3 regions of the Allofournierella massiliensis genome follow, and region 2 is predicted to be linked to each of the others. Evidence: predicted binding sites of a transcription regulator. Region 2 holds the regulator's gene; each other region holds the start of a gene.
What was found. The regulator Rex, encoded in region 2, represses fermentation and respiration genes when NADH is low (regulators of the CRP and FNR family bind a similar motif). The targets are predictions, from matches to a motif close to ATTGTTAANNNNTTAACAAT.
Positions count from the first base shown of each region.

Region 1: adhE (bifunctional acetaldehyde-CoA/alcohol dehydrogenase) is a predicted target of Rex. The motif match lies at 5,649-5,668, and genes of this name have one in related genera.
Region 3: gap (type I glyceraldehyde-3-phosphate dehydrogenase) is a predicted target of Rex. The motif match lies at 5,281-5,300, and genes of this name have one in related genera.

Region 1 is NZ_CAXSWZ010000016.1:54,538-64,923, forward strand. It holds gene ACESYO_RS09895 (ABC transporter ATP-binding protein) at 1-474, shown strand, start outside; gene ACESYO_RS09900 (ABC transporter ATP-binding protein) at 491-2,233, shown strand; tRNA gene ACESYO_RS09905 (tRNA-Pro) at 2,649-2,725, opposite strand; gene adhE (bifunctional acetaldehyde-CoA/alcohol dehydrogenase) at 2,941-5,562, opposite strand; gene ACESYO_RS09915 (DUF975 family protein) at 5,874-6,614, shown strand; gene ACESYO_RS09920 (uracil-xanthine permease family protein) at 6,838-8,214, shown strand; gene ACESYO_RS09925 (DUF1294 domain-containing protein) at 8,338-8,664, opposite strand; gene ACESYO_RS09930 (EAL domain-containing protein) at 8,634-10,386, opposite strand, start outside.
Region 2 is NZ_CAXSWZ010000001.1:84,210-94,595, reverse strand. It holds gene ACESYO_RS00485 (ComEC/Rec2 family competence protein) at 1-941, opposite strand, end outside; gene ACESYO_RS00480 (YgiQ family radical SAM protein) at 945-2,900, opposite strand; gene ACESYO_RS00475 (DNA translocase FtsK) at 3,069-5,756, opposite strand; gene ACESYO_RS00470 (ClpP family protease) at 5,898-6,647, opposite strand; gene ACESYO_RS00465 (redox-sensing transcriptional repressor Rex) at 6,882-7,520, shown strand; gene ACESYO_RS00460 (thymidine kinase) at 7,623-8,237, shown strand; gene ACESYO_RS00455 (nucleoid-associated protein) at 8,289-9,275, opposite strand; gene ACESYO_RS00450 (hypothetical protein) at 9,427-10,386, opposite strand, start outside.
Region 3 is NZ_CAXSWZ010000002.1:216,775-227,160, forward strand. It holds gene ACESYO_RS02285 (nitrite/sulfite reductase) at 1-1,320, shown strand, start outside; gene pap (polyphosphate:AMP phosphotransferase) at 1,807-3,279, shown strand; gene ansA (asparaginase) at 3,356-4,375, opposite strand; gene ACESYO_RS02300 (ATP-binding protein) at 4,516-5,169, opposite strand; gene gap (type I glyceraldehyde-3-phosphate dehydrogenase) at 5,376-6,386, shown strand; gene ACESYO_RS02310 (AzlC family ABC transporter permease) at 6,525-7,244, shown strand; gene ACESYO_RS02315 (branched-chain amino acid transporter permease) at 7,241-7,564, shown strand; gene ACESYO_RS02320 (hypothetical protein) at 7,790-8,125, shown strand; gene ACESYO_RS02325 (hypothetical protein) at 8,326-9,804, shown strand; gene ACESYO_RS02330 (MATE family efflux transporter) at 9,880-10,386, opposite strand, start outside.

The sequences.
Region 1 (10,386 bases), on a different contig from region 2:
TTGGAGAATGTCCGGGCTGCCCGTCCCAACGCCACCCGGGAGCAGGTGCTCTCGGCGTTGAAGGCCGCCCAGTGTGAGGACATTCTGGAGAAACTGCCCCAGGGCATGGACACCCTGATCGGCTCCGAGGGGACTTATCTTTCCGGCGGCGAGCAGCAGCGCATCGCCCTGGCCCGGGCCATCCTGAAGGATGCACCCATCGTGGTTCTCGATGAAGCCACCGCCTTTGCTGACCCTGAGAACGAGGCGTTAATCCAAAAGGCGTTTACCGAGTTGACCCGTGGCCGCACCGTTATCATGATTGCCCACCGTCTGTCTACTGTGGTCGGTGCGGACAAGATTCTGGTGCTGGAGGAGGGACGCATCGTGGAGCAGGGCTCCCATCAGGAGCTGACTGCCGCCGGCGGCCTCTATGCTCGGATGTGGGCGGATTACAACCAGGCGGTCCAGTGGAAAATCACCAGCGAACAGTGAGAGAGGGGTGAAGAATATGTTCAGCAAAAAGGTTCAGAGGAAATACGCCCTCACCGACCAGGGCGTAAAAAATGTCAAAAAGGGCGCATTCTGGACGGTCATCGTCAACCTTGTCGTCATGGGCGGCATGAGCATCCTGTATCTGCTGATGTACGGCCTGATGGGAACCTTCACAGACGACCAGCCGCTGCCCAACGCAGCCCTCCCGCTCGGGCTGGTGGCTGTGTTCCTGATTCTTTCCTTTGTGACTCATCTGCAGCAGTACTACGCCACCTATGGACTGGTCTATAACGAGGTGAAATCCACCCGTCTCAGTCTGGCGGAGCGGCTGCGCAAACTGCCTTTGGGCTACTTCGGCAAGCGTGATCTCGCAGATCTGACCGAGACCATTATGGGCGATGTAAACCGCATGGAGCATGTCTGGTCCCATGTGCTGGGCTATCTGTACGGGGCCTATCTCTCCACGGCGATTATCGCGGTGTGCCTGCTGGTGTATGACTGGCGGCTGGCCATCGCCTGCCTGTGGGGTGTGCCGGTGGCCTTCGGTCTGTTGTTCGGCACCCGGAGGATTTCCGCCCGGACCTCCGAGCGGACGAAAAAAGCCGCGATCCGTGTCTCCGACGGAATTCAGGAAGCCCTGGAAAATGTCCGCGAGATCCGCGCCACCAATCAGGAGGAGCGCTATCTGGCCGGGCTCAATCAGAAGATCGACGGCCATGAGAAGGTCACCATCCAGGGTGAGCTGGGAACCGGCATCTTCGTCAATGCGGCCAGCGTCATCATGCGTCTAGGGGTAGCCACCACCATCCTGGTGGGAGCCAGCCTGATTCTTTCCGGGCAAATCGACTTCATGCTGCTGTTTTTGTTCCTGCTGGTTATCACCCGCGTGTATGCGCCTTTTGACCAGAGCCTGGCTCTCATCGCTGAAATGTTTGTGTCCCAAGTATCCGCCGACCGCATGAACGAGATCTACGACACCCCCACGGCTGAGGGTGCAGAGGTGTTTCAGCCCAAGGGCCACGATATTGAGTTCGACCACGTGGGCTTTGCCTATGACAAGAAAAAAGTGCTGGATGGGGTGAGTTTTACCGCTCGGGAGGGCGAAGTGACCGCCTTGGTAGGTCCCTCCGGATCCGGTAAAAGTACCTGTGCCCGACTGGCCGCCCGACTGTGGGATGTAACAGAAGGAAACATCAAAGTAGGCGGCGTGGACATTTCTACGGTGGATCCGGAAGCATTGCTGACCGATTACTCTATGGTGTTCCAGGACGTGGTGCTCTTTGACGACACAGTGATGGAAAACATTCGTTTGGGCAAGCGAGGTGCCTCCGACGAAGAAGTACGGGCCGCAGCCGCAGCCGCAAACTGTGAAGAATTCATCTGTCGCCTGCCCCAGGGGTATGATACTCCCATCGGGGAAAATGGTACAAAACTCTCTGGCGGAGAGCGGCAGCGCATCTCCATTGCCCGAGCTCTTTTGAAGAATGCTCCCATCGTCCTACTGGATGAGGCTACCGCCAGCCTGGATGTAGAAAACGAGACAAAGGTGCAGAGTGCACTCTCCCGCCTTTTGGCAGGAAAAACAGTTTTGGTTATTGCCCACCGAATGCGAACTGTGGCAGGGGCCGATCACATTGTAGTTCTGGAAAACGGCCATGTAGCTGAGCAAGGTACACCTGCAGAGCTGCTAAAGCATGGAGGACTCTACCGTCGTATGGTGGAACTTCAAAACGAGAGTGCCCATTGGCAACTGAGTTAATTATTTCGTCTATTCAAGTACAGTCAGCCTTTTCTTTGGCAACATATCATCCTCTGACCGTTTTACCGTGGTTTTGGTTGAGGATATCATCCTGTGACAATTCGATACCGACCATCTCTGCAATAAATACAGAGGAGAACAACTGTGACTTTCCCCTTGCTCAGGAGTGCAAAGATATTCAATCTCCATTTGCAAAAAGCAGGCGATGCGGCCTATTTTATGGACTTTTGTTAATAAGACCGGCACAGGCCGCACAACGCAATGAATCCATTCATTATTGATTCATTATGGCCCCCAAAACAGGGGAAAAATAGCCAGGAAAAAGAAAAGGTTTGCGGGCAGTTCCCACCTCGGAACCGCCCGCAAACCCGCATTACAGCAACAAAAAAACCACCAGCCTTTCGGCTGATGGCTTTGGTCCGAGTGGCGAGAGTCGAACTCACGGCCTCTTGAACCCCATTCAAGCGCGCTACCAAACTGCGCTACACCCGGACGTCTGGCCCGGTGTTCTCACCGGCGACATTGTTTATTATAGCGCATCCCTCGACAGATGTCAACTCTTTTTTCAAAGAATTTTCAAAAAAATTTAACGCGTTCGATTTTTCTCTTTTCTCCCCTGTTGTGGGCCTGAATCCGAGCGCCGCTTTGCCGGAGCATTCAAAAAGAGGCAGCCTTGCGGCCGCCTCTTTTTGTGTTTATGCGATCGATTAGTTGCCGTAGTAAGCCTTCAGGTACAGCTCCTTGATCTCGCTGACCAGGGGGTACACCGGGTTAGCGGTGGTGCACTGGTCCTCGAAAGCCTTGTAGGACAGCTCGTCCACCTTGGCCAGGAACTCTTCCTCAGAGATGCCGCAATCGCGGATGGTCATGGGACGATCGGTAGCCTTCATCAGGTTGCGAACGGCCTCGATCAGGCTGTTCACAGCGGTCTGAGTCTCGGTGCCCACGTTGCACAGGCCGCAGCGCCAAGCCAGCTTAGCGTAACGCTCGTCGGCGATGTACTCCTTGTACTTGGGGAACGCAGCAAACTTGGTGGGACGGGTCGCATTGTAAGCGATCACGTAGGGCAGCAGGATGGCGTTGGCACGACCATGGGGGATGTGGAACTCACCGCCCAGCTTATGAGCCATGGAGTGGTTCAGGCCCAGGAAGGCGTTGGTGAAGGCCATACCGGCGATGCAGGAAGCGTTGTGCATCTTCTCGCGGGCCAGGTTGTCACCGTTGTAGGAAGCCTTCAGGTAGTGGAATACCATCTCGGTGGCCTGCAGAGCCAGACCATCGGTGTAGTCGCTGGCCATGACGGAAACGTAGGCCTCGATGGCGTGGGTCAGAACGTCCAGACCAGTGTCGGCAACGATGCTCTTGGGCATGCTGCGGGTGAACTGAGGATCGATGATGGCCACGTCGGGAGTCAGAGCGTAGTCGGCCAGAGGATACTTGATGTTGCCATTCTTCTTGTCGGTGATAACGGAGAAGCTGGTAACCTCAGAACCGGTACCGGAAGTGGTGGGGATAGCGACCAGCTTGGTCTTGGCGCCCAGCTTGGGGAACTTGAAGGCGCGCTTACGGATATCCAGGAAGCGCTGACGCAGACCGTCGAAGCTGGTTTCGGGATGCTCGTAGAACAGCCACATACCCTTGGCAGCGTCGATGGCGCTACCACCGCCGATGGCGATGATCACGTCGGGATTGAAGGCACGCATGGCCTCCACGCCGCGCATGATGCACTCTACGCTGGGATCGCTCTCAACGTCGGAGTAGATCTCGCTGTGGCAGTACTGCTCACGCTTACGCAGGTAATGCAGGATCTTGTTCACGTTGCCCAGCTGAACCATTACGGGGTCAGTTACGATGAAGGCGCGGCTGATGCCCTCCATCTTCTCCAGGTACTGGATGGAATCTTCCTCGAAATAGATCTTCGGGGGAACCTTGAACCACTGCATATTAACTCTCCGTTTCGCAATGCGCTTTTTGTTGACCAGGTTGACGGTAGTAACGTTCTGGCTCACGGAGTTCTTACCGTAGCTGCCGCAGCCCAGGGTCAGAGAAGGAGTATTGGTGTTGTAGATATCACCGATAGCACCCTGAGAAGAGGGGCTGTTCACGATGATACGACCAACGCGCATGGCGATGCCGTACTCGTCGGCAACCTTCATGTCGCCGGTGTGGATAACAGCAGAATGGCCCAGGCCGCCCAGCTCCAGCATCTTGTTGGCGTAAGCGAAGCCCTGCTCGTTGTCCTTGGCTACGAAGTAGGCCAGAACGGGGCTCAGCTTCTCCTTGCTCAGGGGGTACTGCTCGGAGGGTTCGGGCAGAGGAGCGATCAGGATCTTGGTCTTCTCGGGAACCTTCAGACCAGCCTGCTCGGCGATCCAGTTAGCGGACTTACCAACAACGGGAGCGAACACGCCCTTGTTGGGGTCGGGGAACATGTACTTGGTCAGCTTCTCAACTTCTTCGGGATTCAGGAAGTAGCAGTTGTTCTTCTTCATGTAATCCTCGAAGTCCTTGGTCAGCTCCTTGGCAACGATGACAGCCTGCTCGGAAGCGCAGATCATGCCGTTGTCGAAGGTCTTGGACATCATCAGGTCGGTGCAAGCGCGATGCAGGTCCGCAGTCTTCTCGATGAAGCAGGGCACGTTGCCGGCGCCAACGCCCAGAGCGGGCTTGCCGCAGGAGTAAGCAGCCTGTACCATGCCAGGGCCACCGGTGGCCAGGATGGTGGCAACACCGGGATGATTCATCAGAGCACCGGTAGCCTCGATGCTGGGCTTGTCGATCCACTGGATGCAGTTCTCGGGGGCGCCGGCCTTAACGGCAGCTTCGTAAACGATGCGGGCGGCCTCGGCGCTGCACTTCTGAGCGGAGGGATGGAAGCCGAAGATGATGGGGTTGCGGGTCTTAACCGCGATCAGACATTTGAACAGGGTGGTGGAGGTGGGGTTGGTGGTGGGAGTAACACCGCAGATTACGCCCACGGGCTCAGCAACTTCCACATAGCCTTCCATGTCGTTCTCTTCCAGGATGCCAGCGGTCTTTTCCTTCTTGATGTTGTGCCAGATGTACTCGGTGGCAAACATGTTCTTGATAACTTTATCTTCATACACGCCGCGGCCGGTCTCTTCCACAGCCATGCGTGCCAGTTCCTGGTGCTTGTCCAGGCCGGCCAGAGCCATCTCGTGAACGATGTGGTCGATGGTCTCCTGATCATAGCTCAAAAACTCCTGAAGAGCCTTCTGGGCCTTTTCGACCAGACCGTCGATCATTACCTGAACTTCGGACTTGCCGTTCTCTACGGTTTCAACCTTAGCTTTCTTCTGTTCTGCCATTGGTTCTGCCATCCTTTCAAACGATTGATTCAAAACAACCGGGGCGACATTTTTCCTGCCCTGCCCCACTGACAACATGATACCATATTGTTAATTGAATAACAATACACCAGTTTCCCAAACATTGTTAGAACGATAACAATGTTTTTGTCAAACTATACAACACCTCGCTTTCTGCATTTCAGAATCAATTCCTGCTGCCCGGGCTGCAATTGCTTTTCGGCCTCCTTTCTTTTTCACAGCTCCTAGGCAGAAAACACACTTCATGCTATAATGATACAACAAACAGCAACCTTTGAGGAGGCGATTTTATGTATTGGTCTCGTAAACTTTTAAAAAGCAACGCACGCAATGTGCTGCGCGGCAGCTATTGGCGGGTATTTGTGGCCTGTCTGGTATGTGGTCTGCTGGGTGCCGGCTCCAGTGGTGCGGTGAATATCAATCTGCCGACCCAGCTTCTGGAGTTGGACAATTTTGGTTATGATCCCTACTGGTCACTTATCTTCTCTGTCTTATGGGTCATTGTTATCGTAGTCGGCCTGCTGGGCCTGGCCTGGGGAATCTTCGTGGGCGGCCCCATGCGGGTGGCACAGTGCCGCTATATGATGGAAAACCGCTGCGGCACTCCCCCGTTCAGCAGCCTGTTCTCGGTGTTCAGCAACAAGGACGCCTACCTGAATGTGGTCAAGGTCATGTTCCTGCGGAATCTGTTCATCTTTCTGTGGAGTCTGCTTTGCCTGATTCCCGGCATTTATAAGGAATATCAATATTACTATATCCCCTATCTGCTGGCAGAAAACCCCTACATGAGCTTTGACCGTGCCAAAGAGCTGAGCATTGCCATGACTGACGGCGAGAAGATGGACATCTTCGTGCTGGATCTGTCCTTTATCGGCTGGTATCTGCTGGGCGCGATCATCCTGATCGGCGGGATTTTTGTAAATCCCTATGCCCAGGCCACCTACGCAGAGCTGTATGCCGCGGCCCGCAGTAAGGCCATGGATACCGGCATCACCGGCCCGGACGAGCTGAGCGGATTTGCACAGTATTGACCGGTTCCATTTCAATCAATAAAATCAATTGTTTAACGATGGGCTTTGCCTGCGGTTATGACTAACCGGGGCAAAGCCCATCTTTTTGGTTAATCTGCCAGTTTTTTGCTCTGGTTTTTTTCAAAAGCGGCCCTGCATCAAGGTCCTGTTTTTGATAGGATAAGTTGACTATGTACGGCGCGGTGCGGAACGTCCGTATAAAAATGAGGAGGCTTTTTCTTCTATGAGCAAGGAAACAAAAAACACACCGCCATCCACCGACTATTCTCAGGGCATCTATGATGCAACTTCGCTGGGCAAACCTCGCGTATTGGTTCTTGGCCTGCAGCATATGTTCGCCATGTTTGGCGCAACCGTGCTTGTACCCCTGATTACCGGACTGAGCGTTTCCACCACTCTGCTGTGTGCCGGTCTGGGCACGCTGCTGTTTCATCTGATCACCGGCGGCAAGGTTCCCGCTTTTCTGGGTTCCTCGTTTGCTTATCTGGGCGGTTTTGCCATCGTCGCGCCCATGCTGGTGGATGAAAGCGGCCAGCAGACCATTCCCAACACCGAAATGCTGCCCTACGCCTGTGCGGGTGTAGCGCTGAGCGGTCTGGTGTATGTGGTGTTCAGCCTGCTGATTTCGGTATTCGGCATCCGTCGCATCATGAAGCTGTTCCCTCCTGTGGTGACCGGCCCCATCATCATCGCCATCGGTCTGATTCTGGCTCCCTCCGCCATCACCAACTGCCAGACCAACTGGCTGCTGGCCTTTGTGGCTCTGGGCACCGTAATCGTGTGCAACATCTGGGGCAAGGGCATGATCAAAATTCTTCCCATCCTGCTGGGCGTTCTCGTTTCTTATGTGGTGGCTCTGGTCACCGGTGCGGTGGACTTCTCCGGCGTAATGCAGGCAGACTGGTTCGGCATCCCCCTGAACCCCAAGGCCATGGGCCTGTTTGCCATTGATGGAAGCCCCGAATTCATCAGTGCAGTGCTGACCATCGTGCCCATTGCTCTGGCTACCATGATGGAGCATGTGGGCGACGTGGCCTCCATCAGCGCCACTGTGGGCAAAAACTTCATCCGTGACCCCGGCCTGAACCGCACCCTGCTGGGCGATGGCCTTGCCACCAGCATGGCCGGTCTGCTCGGCGGCCCCTCCAACACCACCTACGGCGAAAACACCGGTGTTCTGGCTCTGACCAAAATTTACGATCCCCGGGTAGTCCGCATTGCGGCCGTATTCGCCATGATCCTGAGCTTCAGCCCCAAGTTCGACGCCATCATCAATTCCATCCCCGCCGGCATCATCGGCGGCATCAGCTTTGTGCTGTATGGCATGATCTCCGCGATCGGCGTGCGCAACGTGGTGGAAAATCAGGTGGACTTCACCAACTCCCGCAACCTGATCATCGCCGCGGTCATTCTGGTCTGCGCCCTGGGCTTCAACTCGGTGGGCGGTCTGAGCTTCACCGTCGCCAATGTGACCATCAACCTGTCCGGTCTGGCCATCGCCGCCATTGCTGGCATTCTGCTCAACGCGGTGCTGCCCGGCAACACCTATGAGTTTGACGACAGCACCGGCACCGGCGAAGGCGCCAGCCTGCGTGTCTGATTGTCTGCCAGCCGCAGCAGGCGGCGGAGCCAGGCAATTGAAAAACTGAATCATATAAAAAATCCGGAACCGTATTCGATGCGGCTCCGGATTTCTTTTATATGATTATATGTATTCTGCACATCAGCGAACCAGAAGCCAGATTGCAATTGCAACCTGCGCAAGTAAAATGGCTGGAACGCCCAGATAAAATTTCGGCTTGCGGGTCTTGTGGTGGAAACGATACATCGCCGCCCAGAACGCGGCGCTTCCGCCCAGCACACAAAGCAGCAGCAGGGTGTTTTCCGGAACTCTGCGCCCGCCCTTTTTCGCCTGACGTTTATCCCAGGCACATACGGCCACGGAAATCAGGCTGATCAGCACCCAGTATACCAGTAATCCAATCAGTATCTGCTTCAAATAATGCTCTCCTTTGTTTATCAATCGACCAGACGGCAATACCCTTTCCATTTGCAGTATTGCTCACCGTCTTCAAGAACCAGCCCGGAAAAGCGCAGGGTGACCCGGCCAAGCCGGGGATGATTCCAGGGGAAACACACCTGCACCACCGTGCCGGCGGTTCGCATTTGTTCCAGCGCCCGATCCACCGTTTTTCTTTCCTCCTCGGGGATCCGGTCATACCAGTAGCTGTAGCGCTGCACCGGCGTATCGGACTGCTCGAATTCCAGCACCTTTTCCATGGTGTCGTTCACAATCATCCGGGAAGCCTTTCCCTGATCCCGCCGGATGCTCCAGAAGCCCACCTGAAGGCTTTGCAGCAGATCCTCGTTGCTATGCTGCAAAAGCACCTGATAGCGGTGCTCGTTCCGATCCTGCCGGATTCGGGCCAACAAAAAGCTGGCAAGCACCCGAACATGGGTATCATCGTGGATGCAGGTGCGGGGATTGTCCACACCGATGAAGCCGATGGTTGTTCCGTTTTCCCGCAGGGGGGCCACAATCAGCCGCTGGATATTCTGGCGTTCCAGCACCGCCCATTCGTGCGGCGAAGCCTGCTGGAGCGGGGCCAGATTCAGAATGATTACCGACTGCTCCTTCTTGAAGATCTCCATCCAGCGGCTCACAGCCTGAGGTGGCACCCGCTGCAGGGCATCTCTTTGGGGAACGACGCCCTGCGCGCACCATTCAAAGGTGTTGTTCCAGTGGCCGTCGTGCTCCGACGCCGGTTCAAACAGATAAGCGCGATCCGCCTGATAAAAATCGCCCACCGACGCCAGCACCTGATTCACAGCCTTTTCAAAGTCTGCATGGCGGGACAGTGTATCCAGATAATCCGCAATTTTCTCGGCAAAGAACAGCCGTTCCCGCGCATTCTGGCTCACATATTCCTGCTTTGTCACATCCAGCGCAACTTCCATCCGGGTTGGGATGCCCCGATACTGAACGATTCGATCCTTCAGAAGGAAATGGCGGCCGCAGTACTCGTTCTGGTTTTCCCAGATATAAAAGGAATCCTTGCTGATCACATCGTTGGTGCAGAAATCGCAGGGTGCGTTTTTTCCATGCAGGATTTTATAGCATTTTTCGCCTTTGTAATCCTGCACGCCGAACAGGCGCTGCCCTGCGGGATTCAGATAGTAAAGCTCGTAGCTGGTCAGATCGCTCAGATAGAACACATCATTTTCCGCATTCAGAATGATCTCGGCCACATCATCCTGCACCCCGGCAAGCTCCTCGCCCGCCCCGGCTTCCGTTCTCTGCCGGGCCGGCAGCTCAGGCTCCTTTTTCAAATCCAGATTCCGGATTCTGATGCAGGCTTCCGCAAACTTGTCCTCCGGGCAGGGCTTTGCCAGCAAAAAGCCCTGAACCAGTTCCGGTTTGAGCTTCCGAAGAACCTCCAGCTCCTCCACCGTTTCCACGCCTTCGCAGCAGACGCGGATCTGCGAACCGTTTGCCAGCTCAATGATATTGCTCAGCAGCCGGTAATTGTAGGCGCTTCTCTGGATATTGGTCACAAAACTGCGGTCGACCTTGATCTCGTCGACCTCCATGTTTTTCAAACGCCCCAGGCTGGAATAGCCGGTGCCGAAATCATCCACCGAAATCTCGATCCCCGCTTCCTTCCAGCGGTGGAATATCTTGTTCAGGTAAGGGTAATCCTGCAGCTGCATGCTTTCGGTCACTTCGATGGTGAGCGCATCGCCCGGCAGGCCGCTGGAACGCAGCACCTCC
Region 2 (10,386 bases):
ATCACCACACTGCCGTTCTCATCGGTGCGCAGCACCTGCGCGCCCACCATGGCGAAGTTTTGCAGCGCCTGCTTATGCGGATGGCCATAGCTGTTGTCCTTTCCGCAGCTGACCACCACATACCGGGGCCGAATCGCCTGCAGGAAAGACAGGGTATTGGAGGTGCTGGAACCATGGTGCGCCGCCTTGAACACATCCGCCCGGGGCAGCTCGCAATGGGCCAGCGCGTCTTCCTCCACCTCGGTTTCCCCGTCGCCGGTAAGCATCACCCGCAGACCGGGAGCGCTGTAAAACAGCACCTGCGAGAGATTGTTGTAATTATCGGTCTCCACACCGCTGGCCAGCACCGAGAGGGCGGCTTCTCCAATGGAGAATTCCTGCCCCGACTCGGCGGTCACCACCGGGATATTCTGCTCTTCGATGGTATCCATCACCTTTTCAAAGGTTCGGGTGGTGGGATAGGGTGCCTTGTCGAAATCCGGCAGCAGCACCTGTTCCACCTGTACATGCTCCAGCACCGCCTGCATGCTGCCGATGTGATCTGCATGGGGGTGGCTCATCACCAGCAGCTTGAGCCGGGTGATGCCCTGTGCATCCAGGTAGGAAAGCAGCGCTTCTTCGCTGGAAGCCTCGCCCGCATCCACCAGACAGTACTCCTGACCGCTTTGCAGCAGGGTGGCATCCGCCTGGCCCACATCGATAAAGTGCACTGCCTGCGCATCCGAGGGCAGATTTTCCAGCCCCTGCGGCCGGGCGGAAACACCCAGAACGTCGTAAATATCCTCCCAGGTAAAGCCGCCGCCTGCGGCCTGCCCATTCAGGCCCAGCCGCAGCCCGATGACCAGACAGAAGGCTGTAAGCAGAAATACAATGCCCTGGGAAAAGGTGATTCGGATGGGATATTTTTTGCGCCGTGTACGCCTTTTTCTCCGCTTTGCCATGGGTTACTTCCGCCTGGTCTTGGGAGCAAAGGTGGGCCGGCCGGAATTCTTGCCGCCGCCCTTGCCGTGATTGGGAACAAATCGGCCCTGCACCGGCCGGGCTGCGTTTTTAGCATTCTGGGCACTCTTGCGGCCGGTGACGGGCCGGGCCTGCGCACTGACCTTCGGCTTGTAGCCGGGCACCAGCAGGGGAATCAGATCTTCCCGGTGGGTCTTGTGCAGGGCTTTGACCACCTTTTCCGCGTTGCGGGGCTCGTAATACTGCAGCAGAGCCCGCTGCAAAGCCTTGCCCTCCGGCGATTTTTCCACGAACACCGGCTTTAAGGTATAGGGATCCAGCCCGGTGTAGAACATGCAGGTGGACACGGTGCCCGGTGTGGGGTAGAAGTCCTGCACCTGCTCCGGGCGGATGTTGTGCTTGTACAGATATTCCGCCAGATAAACCGCATCCTCCAGCGTGCTGCCCGGATGGCTGCTCATCAGATAGGGCACCAGAAACTGCTTCTTGCCCGCCTTTTTGGTGAGCTCATAGAACCGCTTGGAGAACTTGTTGAACACCTCCACCGGCGGCTTGCCCATGTATTTGAGGGTGTTGGGCGCGCAGTGCTCCGGGGCCACCTTCAGCTGACCGGAGACGTGATGCTCCACCAGCTCCTTGAAGAAGGTCTCGTCCTTGTCCCAAGTGAGGTAATCGTAGCGGATGCCGCTGCGAATGAACACCTTTTTTACCCCGGGCAGAGCCCGCAGACGGCGCAGCATGTTCAGGTACTCGGTGTGGTCAATGATCAGGTGGGGGCAGGGGCCGGGGGCCAGGCACTTTTTGCCGCCCTGGCACATGCCCTCGGTCATCTGCTTGGCGCAGCTGGGCAGCCGGAAGTTGGCGGTGGGGCCGCCCACATCGTGAATGTAGCCCTTGAAGCCGGGCTGTTTGGTGAGCAGCTCGCCCTCTTCCACCACGCTGTCCACGCTGCGGCTGGTGACCCGCCGCCCCTGATGCAGAGTGATGGCGCAGAAGTTGCAGCCGCCGTAGCAGCCCCGGTTGTGGATGATGGAGAACTCCACCTCTTCGATGGCGGGCACACCGCCCAGCGCATCGTAGCTGGGGTGCCAGGTGCGGGTGTAGGGCAGGGCTGCCACCCGGTCCAGCTCCCGCCGGGTGAGGGGCTTGGCGGGCGGATTCTGCACCAGATAGCCGTGCTCCTGCTTCTGCACGATGATCTGGCCGGTGACGGAATCCTGATTGTCCATCTGAATGCGGCAAGCCTTCGCGTATGCCACCTTGTCGGTGCTCACCTTGTTGAAGCCTGCGCATTCCAGATATTTTGCGGGCAGATGGGCAAAGTCGGTCATGTAGCAGGTGCCCGCCACATCCCGAATCTCACTGGCCTTCTCCCCTGCTGCCAGCCGCCGGGCGATCTCCACCGTCTGGTGTTCGCCCATACCGAAGCTGATGATATCCGCCCCGGAGGTCTCGGCAATGCTGGGCAGCACGGTGTCCATCCAGTAGTCGTAATGGGCAAAACGGCGCAGGCTGGCCTCCAGACCGCCCAGAATCACCGGCAGATCCGGGTAAGCCTGCTTGGCCAGCTGGGTGTAAACAGTGGCGCTGCGGTCCGGCCGCTTGCCGGCCACGCCGCCGGGAGTGTATTCGTCCACCTTGCGGCGCACCTTGGCCACCGAATAGTGGGCAACCATGCTGTCCACATTGCCGCCGCCGATGAAAAAGCCGTAGCGGGGCTTGCCCAGCACCTTAAAGCTCTCGCAGGTGGTGTAGTCCGGCTGACTGATCACGCCCACCCGATAGCCCTCAGCTTCCAGAATGCGGCCGATGATGGCCGGGCCAAAGCTGGGGTGATCCACATAGGCGTCACCCATAACCAGAACAAAGTCCAGCTCGTCCCAGCCGCGCTGGCGCATATCCTCCTTGCTGATGGGCAAAAACTGTGTGCCCTGCTGCATAGGAAATCTCCTTTCTATTCCTCGCGGGCCAAAGCGGCCCGGTTCCATTGGTAAAACACATCCGTGATCGCAGAGCGCCCCCGGCAGGCCGCTGGTCTGCCGGGGGCACGAACGTCTGGCTTGATTCTATTGTAGCAAATCCCGCCCTGCATGTACAAGAGCGCAGGTTCAGGGAATCTCCTCCGGCACAGGGGCATTGTCCGCCCGCATGGACCGTTCGATCCACTGTTGACGGGTGATGAGCACCTCCCGAGGCTTGGCGCCCTGATAGGGTCCGATCACGCCCAGCTGCTCCATATCGTCCATGATGCGGGCAGCGCGGGCATAGCCCAGCTTGCACTTGCGCTGTAAAAGGCTGGTGGACGCCTGCCCGGCATCGATGACAACCTCCACCGCCTGTTCCAGCATGGGGTCGTGGCCGTCGTCCTCGTCGTCGCCGTCGCCGCCGGAGGCCTTCTCGGGCACCGCGTGCTTTTCCATCTCCTCGATCATCTTCTCGTCGTACTGGGAGGTGTTGTCCTTCTTGATGAAGTCCAGCACGGCACTGATCTCCTCATCCTTCACATAGGTACCCTGAATGCGCAGGGGCTTGGATGCGCCCACCGGCATGAAGAGCATGTCGCCCATGCCCAGCAGTTTCTCCGCGCCGCCCGCATCCAGAATGGTACGGCTGTCCACCTGGCTGGATACCGCGAAGGCGATTCGGCTGGGAATGTTGGCCTTGATCAGACCGGTGATTACATCCACGCTGGGGCGCTGGGTGGCCACGATCAGGTGCATGCCCGCGGCGCGGGCCTTCTGGGCAATGCGGCAGATGTAGTCCTCCACCTCTTTGCCAGCCACCATCATCAGGTCAGCCAACTCGTCGATGATAATGGCGATGTAGGGCAGCTTTTCCATACCGTCGGTCTCGGCGGCCATCCGGTTGAAGCTCTTGATGTCGCGCACGTTGTTCTCAGCAAACAGATGGTAACGGCGCTCCATCTCGGCCACGGCGCTGCCCAGCGCACCCGCCGCCTTGCGGGGCTCGGTGACCACCGGCATCAGCAGATGGGGAATGCCGTTGTATTCCGCCAGCTCCACCACCTTGGGGTCGATGAGAATAAGCTTCACGTCCTCCGGGCTGGAACGGTACAAAAAGCTGATGATGATGCTGTTCACGCACACCGACTTACCGCTGCCGGTGGAACCAGCGATCAGCAGGTGGGGCATCTTGCACAGGTCCGCCACCTGAGCGTTGCCGGCAATGTCCTTGCCCAGTGCCAGCGTCAGGGGCGAGGCGCTGCGGGTGTAGGCCTGGGACTCAAAGATTCCCCGGATACCCACCGGACTGGATTTCCGGTTGGGCACCTCCACGCCCACGGCAGGCTTGCCGGGAATGGGCGCCTCGATGCGCACGCCGGCCGCCGCCAGATTCAGCGCAATGTCGTCGGCAAGGCCGGTAATCCGGCTGATCTTCACGCCGGCCAGCGGCTGCAGCTCGTATCGGGTTACCGAGGGGCCGCGGCAGATGTCCAGCACGCGGGTTTTTACGCCAAAGCTCTCCAGCGTGCTCACCAGCAGCTCGGCGTTCTTTTTCAGTTCGGCTTCCACGCCCGGATCCTCCGCGGATTCCATCACCTGGAACAGGTCCAGCGGGGGGTACCGGTAAGCCGCGGGCCGTTCGGCAGGCTCGGCCAGCGCGGTTTCTGCCGGGGCTGCCGCCGGGTTCAGCGGACGCAGGGGTTCGCCATAGGAATTGCCCATGGTCTGGCTGGGTTCCATGGCCTTGTGGATCAGGCTGTCCAGCTCGGTGCCGCCGGTGGCAGGCTGCTCCAGATCCAGCGGAATCGGCTGATCCAGCTGGAAGGGAGGCTCGTCCGCGTCGGAGGGTTCCGGCGCATCGTCAAACCGCATCTCCCAGGCATAATCCGGGCTGCTGCTGGGGTAAGGCTCGAAGCCCACATCCGGGTCGGACTGGGGCTCCTCCATGGGAATTTCGGTTTCAAACTCACTGGGCTCGGAAGGCTGAGAAGAATCCATGGGAGGATACATGCCGAAGGTACCACCAGGGCCCACCAGCGGCTCCTCAGGCTGGGGTTCGATCTCGGTGGCAACCACCGGGTCCGGCCCAAGGTCGATGTCCACCTGAGGCTTTCTCCGGAAGCGCTGGGTAAAGGCCTCCTGTTTTTGCTGGCGGACAGCCGCACGCTCCTGAGCGGCAGCGCGGCGCTCGGGCTCCCGGCGCAGCTGCTCCTCTTCCCAGGCCTCACGCTGCTGGCGGGCAGCGTCCCGGTCGGCACGCCAGTCGCCCAGATAATCCTCCGCAATCTGCCACAGGTCACCCGGCGTTACGCCCATATACCACATGATCATGGCAATGAGCAGAATCACCAGCAGGATGTTCGCCGCCGGATGGCCGCACAGAGCCAGCAGGGTGCCGCCAATAATGCCGCCCAACAGGCCACCGCCGAGAATTCCCTGCCCATTGGCGTACAGCGCGGCTGTGGTCTCGCCGAAGCTCAGGCCCACCAGATCAATTTTGGAAAATACCACCGCCGTGCCGCAGATAAGCATCATCAGCAGCAGAGACTTGGCACAGCGCGCCCAGATGGGCCGCCCCAATGCCACCAGTACCGCAATGTAAAGCAGAACCGGCCCCAGCAAGTAGGTGCACACGCCGAACACACCGAACAGCACGCCGCGCAGCATGGCCCAGACCGACTGCCCGGCCACCAGCGCCATGGCGATGAGAACGATGCCCAGGCCAAACAGCAGAATGCTCCAGCTCTGGGCCACATCCGGCTGGCTGCGCCGCGAGCGGGAGCGGGTGGTTTTCGCGCCGCTTCTCGCGGCGGGTTTCTTCTTTTGTGCCATACGTTTCTTTCCCTCGTTGTATGTATTTCCGGCCCCCGCTCCGGAAAAGACCGGGCAGCGGGGACGCCGCGCTCTGTGCGCGGGAATATCTTTTCGGAACTTATCTATTGTAGCATAAAACAAAAGGTTTTAAAACCCAATTTATCGGACACTTTCTCCCTGTCGTGCCCCTTCGCCGCCACCCGTGCCGGTTCGATTGGCTTCAATCTGGCAATAAAGATAGTTCAGCGCGTCACCCAGGCCGCCCAGCTCGTCGATCAGGCCCTCTTCCACGGCCTGTTCACCACCCAGCACGGTGCCCACATCCATCACCAGCTCGCCGGTGTGCATCATCAGTTCCAGAAACCGTTTTTCGCTGATGTTGGAATGACTTTCCACAAAACCGGTAATCCGCTCCTGCATCTGCTCAAAATAGCGCATGGTCTGGGGCACCCCCAAAACCAGACCGGAATGGCGCACCGGATGAATGGTCATGGTGGCGGTGGGTACAATGAAGCTGCGCTTTGCACTGACCGCCAGCGGAATGCCAATGGAGTGCCCGCCCCCCAGCACCAGCGCTGCGCTGGGCTTGGTCACTCCGCTGATCAGCTCGGCCAGAGCAAGCCCGGCCTCCACATCACCGCCTACCGTATTCAGAATCACCAGCAGGCCCTCAATTTCCGGATCCTCCTCAATGGCCACCAGCTGAGGGATCACATGTTCATAGCGAGTCACCTTCTGTTCCTGCCCGGCGCTCACATGCCCCTCGATCAGGCCAATCACCGTAAGGCAGTGGATGGCATGACGGCCCTTGGTGCGGATCACCGAACCGGTATCCATCATGAAATCCTGCTCCAGCTTCTCCTGTTCCACCTGTGCATCGGTGGGCTGCGATGTATCATTTTTGAGCATTGGTCCGTTCTCTCCTTTGCATTTTTCTATCAGTTTGCACGAATTTTTTGTCTTTATGCCTTGCAAGCGCTCCGGCAGGCCGCAATTGGTTTGACAAGGCTTTTGGAATCCAGTATTATAAAGTATGGATATTTAAGCAAAAGGCCCGGTCGCGCCTTTTGCCCCCCGCGGCGCGAGCACGGCCACAGTGCCGGCCCGACGCCCGAAATCAAATCAAAAGACGGTGATTGTTTTATGAATCATGCTCAGGGAAAGGTTTCTCTGCCGGTGATCAAGCGGCTGCCCAAATATTACCGCTATATCAGCCAGATGCAGCAAAATGGCGTGGTGAAGGTTTCTTCCAGCGAACTGGCCCGGATGATGGGCACCACCGCAAGCCAGGTGCGCCAGGATTTCAACTGCTTCGGTGGATTTGGCCAGCAGGGAATCGGCTATAATGTGGATGTGCTGCTGCACGAGATCGGCCGCCTGCTGTTTGGCGACGGCGAAAAGCTGCCCACCATTCTGATCGGCGCCGGCCGTCTTGGCCGGGCGGTCTCCCGTTTTCTGACCACCGATACCAACGGGTATCATCTGCTGGCCGTATTTGACGTGCAGCAGGATCTGGTGGGCCAGAATCTGGACGGCATCCCCATTCATCACATCGACGAGCTGGAGGACTTCTGTGCAACCCACAAGCCTCAGGTGGCCGTTCTCTGTCTGCCCCGCGAGGGCGCAAAGGAGCTGTCCGGCCGGCTGGTGGAGCTGGGAATCCGGGGCTTCTGGAACTTCAGTCATTATGATCTTTCCATCCCTTACCCCAATGTAACGGTGGAAAATGCCCACCTGGGCGACAGCCTGATGAGCCTTGGCTATCGGCTGCGCAACGACTGATTACATCAAAAACAGCAGCCCGGCTGCGTTCTGCGCAGCCGGGCTGACTTTTGGCAAGGGGCACGCCCGCCCTTCGCCTTACAAAGAGGTTTGTGCAACACTATGGCAAAATTGTATTTTCGCTACGGCGCCATGAACAGCGGCAAAAGCACCGCCCTGATGCAGGTGGCCTACAATTACGAGGAACGTGGCATGCGGGTGCTGGTAATGAAACCCAGCGTGGACACCAAGGGCGGCGACAAACTGGTCAGCCGTCTGGGCGTAACCCGGCTGGTGGACATTGCCGTAACTCCCAAGCTGGATATTCTGGATCTGGTAAAAGACCTGCTGACCCGTGCGCCCGCGCCGGCCTGCATCCTCACCGACGAAAGCCAGTTCTTCACCCCTGAGCAGGTGGAGCAGCTGCTGCGCATCACCGTGGAGCTGAATATCCCGGTGATCGCCTACGGCCTGCGTACGGATTTCTCGCTGAAGGGTTTCCCCGGCTCCACCCGCCTGTTGGAGCTGGCCCATGCGGTGGAAGAGATGAAAACCATCTGCTTCTGCGGTCGCAAGGCCACCTGCAACGGCCGCAAGGTGAACGGCGAGTTTGTATTTGAAGGCGATCAGGTTGTCATCGACCAGGGCGGCGACGTGGAATATGTAAGCCTGTGTGCCCAGTGCTATTTCAGGGAGCGGGAGGATTTTTACCGCCGCCACCCGCGCATTACTGTTTGATAATAAACAAAAACACCCGGATGCTATTTACAGACATCCGGGTGTTTTTATTTACAGTACCACGCCCTTGACCAGCAGCGAGATGGTTCCGTCCGGCTCGTTGACGAACTCCACATAATCGTTGTCTCCCCGCAGCAGACTGGTGGGGATCTTCATCTCAATGCCACTTTCGGTTTTGATGGACTGGTATTCCATCCGCTTGATGCGGGCAGGCGGCACCGACACCGTTTCCTCCAGCGGCATATTTGCCTCTTCCAGCTCCTGGGTGAAGGATTCCACCGCCAGCGGGAACTGCTCTTCCAGCCGCTCCTTGACCCGCTGCACCTCCAGATTGCCGTCTCCGGCCACCGCCTCTTCGCAAAGAATAGCCGCGATCTCACTGTCGCTCTTCTGGTTATCCTCATAGCTCTGGCGCACCGCCTGCGCTGCTGCAGCCTGCACCGTTTGCAGCTTGGCCCGCTCAGGCTGGGCCTGGGTGCTGCGCAGAATCCGCTCGGACAGATAGAAGATTTTAGCTCCATCCACCTCATATTTCTTTTCCACCAGCTTGATGGAGCCGTCGGTCATGTCCACAATCACCGACTCATCCGGCTTGGAACCGGCGGCAGGCAGCAGGGTGCGCTGCTTGATCAGCGCGTTATAGTGCTGCCCCTCCACCTGCTGATAGTAGTGGGCATAGGCAGCCTTATAGTTCATTTTCAGAATGGCAATGCTCTCGTGACCGTTGATCGAACAGTACACCACGATCAGATCCGCATTGGGGATGGCCGGGCTGGTGCGCATGACCTGAAAGAATTCATCCGCCACCTGCTTGGAGCACTGCACAAAATCCTGATTTTCCAGAAGAAGCGCCGGAAAAGTGGATTCCGGCAAAAAACTGCAGTTTTTTACTGCGTCATTGTAATAGGCCTTTTCCAGATGAGCCGCCAGATAGTCGGCGGTATCGCCGTCCAGCTCCAGCAGCCGGTCAGAGAACACCGGCGCACCGCCGCTGGAATCGAGCACATGCACAATGGCCTTGAAAATCTGTAATTCCATGGGATCGTTTCCTTTCGGTTAACATTCTTTTTTATTATAGCGGAAAAGCCGTCATTTGGGTAGTGGTGCGCCAAAGCAAAAGCCGCCCGGAACAATCCGGGCGGCTTTTGCTGCTTGCTTTTATGGAGAAATTGAAGAGGAAGTGAATGAATCAGTCGCGGCCGCGGCGCCAGATTACCACGCCGGCAGCCACCACCACAATGCCGATTACCACAGGCAGTACACTCACCTTGGATTTTTCGGTCTGGGAAGCGGTGCTCTGGTTCTGAGCCTGGCTTTCACTCTCGGCTGCCTGGCTCTGGGCTTCGCTGGAGGCAGACTCACTCTGAGCCTGGCTCTCTTCGGAAGCGGACTCGCTCACCGCGCTCTGAGCGGTGGAGGAAGTACCGGGGGTCTTGCTGGTCGCAGTGGTTCCGGGCTGCGCAGTGGCGCTGGCAGCAGTACCACTCTGGTTATTGCTGCTCTGATTGCTGCCGTTCTGATTGGAACCGCCGGAAGGCTTCTGGGTTGCCTCAGGCTGCTGTGTGGCTTCCGGCTGCTGAGTTGCCTCAGGCTTCTGGGTAGCTTCCGGCTTCTGAGTTGCCTCGGGCTTCTGGGTAGCTTCCGGCTTCTGAGTTGCCTCGGGCTTCTGGGTAGCTTCCGGCTTCTGAGTTGCCTCAGGCTTCTGGGTAGCTTCCGGCTGCTCGGTGGGTTCGGGATCAGGCGATACTTCGCCCACATTCACATTCAGGGTTTCGGCCTGCATGGTCAGGGTTTCCTTGGAAGAACCCGCCCGAAGCAGACTCAGGCCGCTTGCCAGCTGCTCGGCAGAATCCTCATCCTCTCTGGGCAGGCCGGTGGTGATGGCCAGCTCCAGATATTCGCCTTCCGCCGCTTTCACCTGGATGCTGCCCAGGTCGGTTTTATCGTTATCAAACAGCTGACCGTTTGCACCCGCCACATAGACGGTGAGGACGCCGCTGTTCTGATCAAAGCTGTAACGCTTTACGGTACCGGCCAGATCATTGTCGAAATCAAAGCTCACACTGGCCTTGTCCAGCGAGCCGGATACGGGATTCAGCGTGAAGCTCATCTGCAGAGCATTCACGCCCTCGCCCGCGCCTGCCTGATG
Region 3 (10,386 bases), on a different contig from region 2:
GCCGAACGGCTGAACATCGAGCTGCTCAAGCTGACCACCTGCGAGACCATTCAGCTGCATCATCTGACCGGCCGCCAGATTCTGGATGTGGCGGCAAAGGCGCTGGACGCAGGCATTGTCTGCCGGGGCGGCGGCGGAGACCACCCCCGCAACGTGATGGCGCCGCCCCTGTCCGGCGTGCTGCCCGGCGAGAGCTTCGATGTGATTCCCTACGCCGAGATGACCGCGGACTACCTGCTCAGCCTGCTGTATCACATTCACATGCCCCGCAAGCTGAAGGTGGGCTTTGCCAACCACGAAAGCAACACGGCCCACGTCACCATGCGGGATCTGGGCTTTGTGGCGGAGGCGGACGGCGGCTTCTCGGTCTACATCGCCGGCGGCATGGGCCCCAACCCCCGCATGGGCCTGAAGGTGGCCGAGCATGTGCCCGGCAGTGAGATTTTGTATTATGTGAAGGCCATGGTGGATACCTTCCTGGCCCACGGCAACTACGAGCAGCGCGCCAAGGCCCGTACCCGCTACATGCAGGAGGCGCTGGGCGAAGAGGGCCTGCGTCAGGCCTACAATCAGGCGCTGGAGGCCGCGAAGGCCGCCGGCGGGCTGGACCGTCAGGTGAAAGTATGCCCGGTGACCAAGCAGGGCGAGGGAAGCATCAGCGGCCGGCGGATCATTGCCCAGAAGCAGCCGGGCCTCTTCGCGGTGAGCTACCATCCTCTGGGCGGCACTCCCAGCCGCCAGACCCTGCGGGCGCTGCTGGATACCATTCAGCCCATGGAGCAGGTGGAGGTGCGTCTGGGCGCGGACGGCACCATGTATGTGATCAACTGCACCGCCGCCGAAGCGGAAAAGGTGCTGGCTGCCACCGAGGACGGCGCACGCACCCGCTTTGAGCATTCGGTGGCCTGCATTGGCGCTTCGGTCTGCCAGCAGGGCGTGCGGGATTCACAGGCGCTGTACCACGCCTGTGTGCAGGCTGCACGGGATGCGAATCTGCCGGACGGCGCGCTGCCGGTGATCCACATTTCCGGCTGCCCCTCCTCCTGCGGCACCCATCAGGTGGGCGCGCTGGGCTTCCACGGCGGCGTGAAGCTGGTGGACAAGAAGCCCCACCCCGCCTTCACCCTGCATGTGAACGGCAGCGCCCGAATGGGCCAGGAGCGTTTCGGCGAGAGCTGGGGCGTGATCTTTGAAGAGCGCATCCCGGAATTTCTGGTGGCGCTGGGCAGCAGGGTGGCCGACACCGGCCTTTCCTTCGAGGAATGGCTGCCCGCACACGAAGCCGAGCTGCGCGCGCTGGCGGAGGGCTATCTGGTCTGATTTTCCGGCTTTTTCCAAAGCAACGCCCCGGGCGGAGAGCATCCGTCCGGGGCCTTTTTGCATTGAGTGCAAAGCAACCACCAGCTACGCTGGTGCGAATTACTTGCTTTAGCATTTAGTTTGCGAGCGAAGCGAGATGACAAACTAATTGCCTACCATATAGAGAGAAAATATGGTTTTGGGATTTTGCTCGTTTACGAGCCGTAGGGCAAGAAATGCAGATGGCAGAATTTTTCGTGGCCCCTTAAGGGGCTTTGCTAGTATAATGCCCTTATAGGGCTTACTCAAACCACCGGCTAAGCCGGTGGTTTTGATTCTCTGGCAAAAAAATGGGCTGAAATCTTGTGAGTCATGCCGAAACTTAAGCCGTTATGAACCCGCCTCCCGGTGGTATAATGAAAGAAAACGGCGGGCAGGGCAGCCGTGCCCGCACCGCCTGAAGCGCCCGGGCAGAATGCCCCGGCAGGGAAATGAGAGGTGTGCAACATGTTGAAAACCTGGGTTCGGCCGGTGCGGCCGGAGGAAAGCGAATGCAAACAGCGGCTGGACGCCGCCCGTGATCGGCTGGAAAAGCTGCAGCTGGAGGTGAAGGCTGCCGGCCTGCCGGTGCTGGTGCTGGTGGAGGGCTGGGGAGCTGCCGGCAAAGGCAGTATGCTGGGGCGGATCATTCAGAACATCGACCCACGCTTTTTCACGGTGACCAGCATGTCCGCCCCCACCGTGGAAGAGGGGCGCTATCCATTTTTGTACCGGTATGTGAAGGCCATTCCCGAGGCGGGCAAGTTCGCCTTTCTGGATTCCGGCTGGATGGATCAGGTGGTAAAGGAGCGGCTGCGGGGCGAGCTGGAGGGCAAAGCCTATGCCCGGCGGCTGCAAAGCGTGCTGCGCTTTGAGCGCCAGCTCACCGACAACGGCTATCTGGTGCTCAAGCTGTTTTTGCAGATCAGCCGCAAGGAGCAGAAAAAGCGGCTGGATGCGCTGACCGATAACCCGGACACCGCCTGGCGGGTGAGCGAAAACGACCGCTGGCAGAACAGGCATTATGAGGAATGCAAAGAGGTGTTCGACGATTATCTGCAGGCCACCAACCTGCCCGGTGAGCCCTGGTACATCATCGACGCGAAGGAGAAAAAGTGGTGCGAGGTGCAGATGCTGGAAACCCTGTGCAGCGCCATCGATACCGCCCGCAAAAATGCGGCGCTGGCGGTGCCCCTGCTGCAGAACACCTTCCCGCTGGTATCCATGCCCAAGCTGGCCCAGGTGGATCTCTCCCAGAGCCTGACCGATGAGGAATACGACGCACGGCGCAAGGCGCTGCAAAAGCGGCTGACGGTGCTGCACAACCGCACCTACCGCAAAAAGGTGCCGGTGATCATCGTGTACGAGGGCTGGGATGCTGCGGGCAAGGGCGGCAACATCCGGCGGGTCACCGCCGCGCTGGATCCCCGGGGCTATCAGGTGAACCCCATCGCCAGCCCGGAGCCCCACGAAAAGGCCCGCCATTATCTGTGGCGGTTCTGGACCCGCCTGCCCAAGACCGGCCACATCGCAATTTTTGACCGCAGCTGGTACGGCCGGGTGATGGTGGAGCGGATCGAGGGATTCTGCACCGAGAACGACTGGCAGCGTGCCTACAACGAAATCAACGAGTTCGAGGCCGAGCTGATCAACTGGGGCGCGGTGATCCTGAAGTTCTGGGTGCACATCGACCCGGATACCCAGCTGGAACGGTTCAACAGCCGCCAGAGCACCCCGGAAAAGCAGTGGAAGATCACCGATGAGGACTGGCGCAACCGGGAAAAATGGCCCGCCTACGAGCAGGCAGTGGACGAGATGCTGCAAAAGACCAGCACCCAGAAGGCCCCCTGGCACATCCTGCCCTCCAACGACAAAAAGTTTGCCCGCGTCAAAGCGCTGGAGATCATTGTGGATACGCTGGAAAAGGCGCTGGAAGAATAAGTTTTTGAAACGTGAAAGAAAAGCGCCTCCTTGGCAAAACTGCCGAGGGGGCGCTTTGATGCGTTATGGAAGAATGTCAGCGGGCGCTGGTCAGCTCGCCTCGCAGGTCCTGTTCCATCCAGTGTTTGATGGTGTCCCGGTCGTAGCCCTTGCTGAACAGGTAGTACAGCTTTGCCACGGCGGCCTCGGTGGTCATGTCCAGCCCGCTCACCGCGCCGGCAGCCTTCAGGCCGCTGCTGGTGGCGTAAGTACCAATGTGCACTGCGCCCTGGGGGCACTGGCTGCACACCGTGAGAATGGTGCCGTGGGCGAAGGCCTTCTGGATCAGGGGCAGCAGTGCGCCGTCGTAGTCCGGAATGTTGCCTGCGCCAAAGGTCTCCAGCACGATGCCCTGCAGCTTTTCGGTCAGAATCGAGTCGAACAGCTCGAACTGGATGCCGGGGAACACCTTCAGTACGCCGATGGGAACGTTCTCCAGCTTTGCCAGCTGCAGGGGGCCGTTCACCCGGGGCGCGCCGATGGCGCTTTTGTTGTAGCGGATGTCCACCCCGGCGGTGGCCAGCGGGGGATAATTGGGGGAGGAGAAGGCCTGCAGCCCGTCCGCCGAGCTCTTCACCGCCCGGTTGCCCCGCAGCAGCTGGCCGCCGAAATAAAGGCTCACCTCGTTTACCACACCCTCGGCGGCGATGAGCAGGCTGGTAATCAGATTGTCCCGTCCGTCGCTGCGCAGCTGGCACAGCGGGATCTGGCTGCCGGTGAGCACCACCGGCTTGTCCAGATTTTCCAGCATGAAGCTCAGGGCCGAGGCGGTGTAGGCCATGGTGTCGGTGCCGTGCAGCACCACGAAGCCGTTGAACTGATGATACCGGTCCGCAATGGCCTGCCCGATGGCGCACCACTCGTGCACCGTGATGTTGGAGGAGTCCAGCAGCGGGTCCATCTCCACCAGCTCCCAGTCCGGCATGTCCGGGCTGGTCAGCTCCGGAATGGCCGCAAGCCCCCCGGCAAAGCAGCCGGGCCTGGGCGCATAGCCCTGTTCGCTGGGCATCATGCCGATGGTGCCGCCGGTATATAAGATGCAGATGCGTTTTTTCATGAAAAAGCCCCCTGTGCCGGCGTCGGCTGTGCGCGGCGCTGCGGCGAATTTTGCTGTTAATCAGCATACCATAAAAGCCGGGCGGGGGCAACTTCAGGCCATACCGTATTGTTGCAGGCGTGAATCGTGCGGGGCTGCCTTTATTCCGGCAGGATGCACCGGGGAGCCAGATGGATATAAAGCGGGCTGAACCGGTCCTCCCAGAGCTCCGCCGCACGGGGTGCGGGCAGCGGGGGAAGGTCGGAGCGCAGCGGCAGCGAAAGAGCGCACACAAAGCCCGGCCCGCCCGTGCGCACCGCAAAGCTTCCCCCGGCCTGCCGGGCAAAGGCCCGGGCTGCTCCGAAGCCGAAGCCGGGCCGGATGTCTCCGGCAAGGCCGGGGCCGCTGTCCAGATAAAACAGGCAGGCGCGCCCGCCCACGGCCCGCAGCCGCAGTTCCATGCCGGGGCAGGGCCCGGCGTACAGAAGGCTGTTGCACACCGCCTGCAGGATCACCGCTTCCAGCAGCGCAGGTCGGCCCGCCACCGGCAGCGGCTCGCCCCAGCCGGAAAAGCGCAGCGACGCCGGGGGCAGAGGGCACACCTCGGCCGCGGCTTCCAGCAGTGCGCCGCACCAGTCGTTCAGCTCCAGGCAGGATGCGGCGGGCAGCGAAAAGGCAGCCTCCAGCTCCAGCGCCCGGGCCCGGCGCAGCAGAAGATAGCCGCCCCGCTGTCCGTCGGCTGCTCTGCTCAGGCGAAGGGCGGCCCGGCTGCGCAGAAAAGCCGCCCGGGCCAGTGAATCGCTTGCAAAAGGCATGAAGGTCCCTCCTGTTTTATGGGCCTGTATCCGTTAGTTTGCACAAATGATGCAACAATATCCCGTGATAATGCCCAAGGACAGGCGCTGCACGGGGAATCTTTGTACTTTTGTGTTAATTTATTGACAAGCCCTTGTAGTTTTTCCATTTTTGGTATACAATAAAGACACCTAAGTAATTCATTTACCTTAAGGAGGATATTACAATGGCTGTTAAAGTTGCAATTAATGGTTTTGGTCGCATTGGCCGTCTGGCTTTCCGTCAGATGTTCGGCGCTGAGGGTTACGAGATCGTTGCTATCAACGACCTGACCAGCCCCGAGATGCTGGCTCACCTGCTGAAGTACGACACCGCTCAGGGTCGTTACGACGGTCACACCGTTGAGGCTGGCGAAGGCTCCATCACCGTAGACGGCAAGAAGATCACCATCTACGCCAACCCCAATCCCGCTGAGCTGCCCTGGGGCGAGCTGGGTGTAGACGTTGTTCTGGAGTGCACCGGCTTCTTCACCAAGAAGGACAAGGCCATGGCTCACATCAACGCTGGAGCCAAGAAGGTTGTTATCTCCGCTCCCGCTGGCAACGACCTGAAGACCATCGTTTACAGCGTTAACGAGAACACCCTGACCAAGGAAGACCAGATCATCAGCGCTGCTTCCTGCACCACCAACTGCCTGGCTCCCATGGCCAAGGCTCTGAACGATGCCTTCCCCATCCAGAGCGGCATCATGACCACCGTGCATGCTTACACCGGTGACCAGATGATTCTGGACGGCCCCCATCGTAAGGGCGACCTGCGTCGTGCTCGTGCTGGCGCTGCCAACATCGTTCCCAACAGCACCGGCGCTGCCAAGGCCATCGGCCTGGTTATCCCCGAGCTGAACGGCAAGCTGATCGGTTCTGCTCAGCGCGTTCCCGTTCCCACCGGCTCCACCACCATCCTGGTTGCCGTTGTTAAGGGCAAGGACGTTACCGTTGACAGCATCAACGCTGCCATGAAGGCTGCTTCTTCCGAGAGCTTCGGCTACAACACCGATCCCATCGTGTCTTCCGACATCATCGGCATCCGTTACGGCAGCCTGTTTGATGCCACCCAGACCATGGTTACCAAGATCGACGACGACACCTATCAGGTTCAGGTTGTGTCCTGGTACGACAACGAGAACAGCTACACCAGCCAGATGGTTCGCACCATCAAGTACTTCGCTGAGCTGTAATTCTCCTCTGCTTAGGGTATGACAAAGGCCCCCGCACGGTTCCTCCGTGCGGGGGCCTTTTTTATGTTTTGCGGGAATGCTTGCCAATCCAGCTTTTTGATGCTAAACTGATAACACGATAAAAGGAGTTGACATACAATGCAGCAGGGAATGCGCCGCAGGGCGCTGGCCGCGGCCTTTCCCCACACGGTGCCCATTCTGGCGGGGTTTCTGTTTCTGGGCATGGCCTACGGTATCTATATGAATGTGTCCGGCTTTCTGTTCTGGTATCCCATGCTTATGGGGCTTACCATCTTCGGTGGCTCGCTGGAGTTTGTGGCGGTGAGCATGCTGCTGGCGCCCTTTGCACCGGTACAGACCTTTCTGATGGCCCTGATGCTTCAGGCCCGCCACCTGTTCTACGGCATTGCCATGCTGGAAAAATACCGGGATGTGGGCCCAAAACGCTGGTATCTGATCTTCGGCATGTGTGACGAGAGCTTTTCCATCAACTGCAGCGCAGAGATTCCGGAGGGCGTGGACCGGGGCTGGTTCTATTTCTGGGTCACCCTGCTCAACCACGCCTACTGGGTAACCGGCGCCACGCTGGGCGGCCTTGCAGGGTCGCTGCTCTCCTTCGACACCACCGGCCTGGACTTTGTGATGACCGCCATGTTTGTGGTGATTTTTCTGGAGCAGTGGGGCAAGGAGAAGGGCCATCTGCCCTCGCTCATTGGCCTTGGGGCCAGCGGGGTGTGCCTTGCGCTTTTCGGAGTGGATTCCTTCCTGCTGCCCGCCATGGGCTGTATTCTGGCTTTGCTTACGGTCCTCAAAAAGCCCATTGACCGGATGCAGGCGGAAGGAGGGGAGGACGCATGACCCTGACGCAACAGATCATTACCAGCGGCCTGTGTGTGCTGGGCACCATGCTCACCCGGTTTCTGCCCTTCTGGGTGTTCCGGGGCGGTCAGGTGCCGGCCTATGTGCGGTATCTGGGGCGGGCACTGCCGGGGGCCATCTTCGGCATGCTGGTGATTTACTGCCTGAAGGGCGTGCAGTGGACGGCGGGTTCCCACGGCCTGCCGGAAATCATTGCGATTTTGGTCACCATCGGCCTGCACCGGTGGAAACGGCAGATGCTTCTTTCCATTGCCGGCGGTACGGTTTGCTACATGCTGCTGGTCCAGTGGGTATTTTAAGGGCGAAATCGCCCTGCTACCGGGGAAAAGTGTTCGCAAAAGGCGAACAAAATGCGGCTTTTAAAAATTTTTCTGAATTTTCAAAAATTTTTGGAAAGAGTTGAAATAAAACCCGGTCCTCAATCGTCTTACAAGTACAAGCGGACAATCAAACCGGCCGGCACGCGGTCCTCAAAGCCAGCGGCCCGGCGGATGAATGAAAATTGACATTGAGGAGGGAATTCCATGAAGTGGATGCTGATCGTATCGGGCCTGTTGGCGGCGTGTGCTGCATTCGCGCTGCTGCGTGCATGGGCCGGCAAGGGGAAATCGAATAAGGGTGAAGTGAGCCTGATGGCCACTGTGAAGCGGATTTTGACCAACGGCGAGGGTCAGTATCGCGGCGTATTCATCGCCCGTGGCCAGGAAGTGGAATTTGCCATTCCCGCCCACATCGCCCGCCAGCTGCAGCCCGGCGAGCGGGGCGTGCTCACCTACCGGGGCGGCGAGTTTGTGTACTTTGTGCCTCGCCAGCAGCTGTTTGAAGCCGAGGGCGAGGGCCAGCTGCGCGCTGTTTCCTGAATGATGCAAAACGTTCGCGCCGGGGCTTAGCAAGCGGCCCGGGGGCGGCTTTTGAACCCGCCTTGTCATGAGACGGAACTGCCGGGAGTGTTCTTCCAAGAAGGACACTCCCGGTTTTTTCTTTGTTTTGCCGGTGTGATGTGATACAATAAAGAAAAATTCCGCCCGGGTGCGGGCGCACACGGCAGAGGAGAATGGGAATGCAGAAACAGCTCACCCGCATTTTTTCGGCGGGTTTTGCCCTGATCTGGGGCTGGGTCTTTTTGAATAGCGTGCTGCGCTGGCAGCACAACGGGCTGGCCGCACTGGCAGCGGGCGCGGTGCTGGGTGCGGTGCTGTTCGCGCTGGCCCGCTTCGTTTTGCCGTTGCTGGATCAGTTGCCCCGCCGCCGGTTCCGGCTGCTGCTGGGTGCGGTGCTGGTGCTGTATGGTCTGGCGCTGGGCTGGCTGGGCTTTTTGCTGGCCGAGGTGCCCATCATGGATATGAACACCGTGCTGCAGAGCCTGCCGGATTTTCTGGACGACGGCATCCCTCAGGTGTGGGGCGGGTATTATGTGACCTGCAACAACAATCTGGGTCTGGCGCTGCTGCTCACCGGCTGGTACAGGCTGGTGGGGCTGTTCGGCATCACGCCGGACACCGAGGCCGGCATCTACGCGGGCATTGTGTTGAACGTGCTGGCCATCTGGCTGGCGGTGGTGCTGGTGTGTATGCTGGCCCGTCGCATTCTGCACCACAACAGCGGCGTGGCGCTGACCTTTCTGCTCTCGGCGGGCTTTCTGCCCTTTGTGCTGTGGGCCCCCTGCTTTTATTCCGATACCCTGTCTCTGCCCTTCGGGCTGCTGGTACTACTGTGCTGGAATTACTACCGGGCCGAAAAACGCCGCCCGGTACGCATTGCCCTGCTGGTGGCCATGGGGGCTGCGGCTTTTGTGGGCTATGCGGTAAAGGGCAGTGTGGCAGTGATTCTGGTGGCGCTGGTGATCCAGCTCTTTCTGGAAAAAAAGCCCCGTCAGGCGCTGGCAGGGGCGCTGGTGCTGGTGGTGATGTTCATTGGATTGAATGCAGGCTACCAGGCCTGGCAGCACAGCGGCCTGCTGGATTTCTCGGTGGAGGATGAGATCGGTTTCCCCATCGAGCTGTGGTTTGCCTACGGCAGCACCGGCGACGGCAACTACAACGACCCGGTGTGTCAGGCCGCGAAGGATCTGCCCACCATGGCCGACCGGCGGCAGATGCTGCGGCAGTTCATCATCGAGCAGTATTCCTCCCGGGGCCCGCTGGAGCAGCTGGACTTCATGACCCGCAAGGCGGTGATCACCTGGGGCGACGGGCTGTATGACGTCCAGGAATTCCTGGCCACGCCCCTCAAATCCAACTGGACCCACCGGTTCATTCTGGAGGGTCAGCCCGGCTACATGCCCATGGTCTACTACTGTCAGGCGTACCAGTTTCTGCTGATGGGTCTGGTGCTGGCAGGTGCGGTGGGCGCGGTGCGCCGGGCCCGCCCCGGCACCCTGACGCTTGCCCGGGTGAGCGTGTTTGGGCTGATGCTCTTTTTGAGCTTCTGGGAGACCAAGGCCCGCTATTCCTTTAACTTTACCCCGCTGTTGATCCTGCTGGCGGCGGCCACCTTGTGGCGGCTGGCCCGGCAGCGGCGCATTGGCCGGAAAAACTGAACCAAACAAAAAGCCGTGGAGCAGCCTGCTCCACGGCTTTTTTTGCTGGCATTTCATGTTTACTTGAAAAGCGGATCAGCTTTGCTGCCGGGCCCGGCGCAGAAAGAAGAGGGCCGCGCAAAGGCCGCACAGCTCCGCCAGCACATAGGCCAGCCAGACGCCGGTCATGCCCAGCGCCGCCGCCAGCACCAGTGCCAGCGGGATCAGGGCGATCAGGCCGCGGATCATGGCCACGCTGAAGCCCTGCCGGGGTCGGTCCACCGCGCTGAAATAGGCGGCCAGCACCAGATTCGGCCCGGCGAAGAAGAAACCCACAAAATAGATCCGCATACCGGCGCGGGCGATGTCTGCCAGCTGAGGATCGGCATCCCGGTTGAAGGCGCTGATCAGCGGGTCCGGCCACAGGTTCACAGCCAGATAAATGATCACCGCCAGTGCCAGCACCAGCCCAACCGCCAGCCGCAGCAGCTGGCGCAGCTCGGCGGCGTTGCCGGTGCCGTAGGCATGGCTGGTCAAAGGCTGGATGCCCTGGGCCACACCGGTGAAGATGGCAAGCCCCACCAGCGCCAGATTGGCAATGAT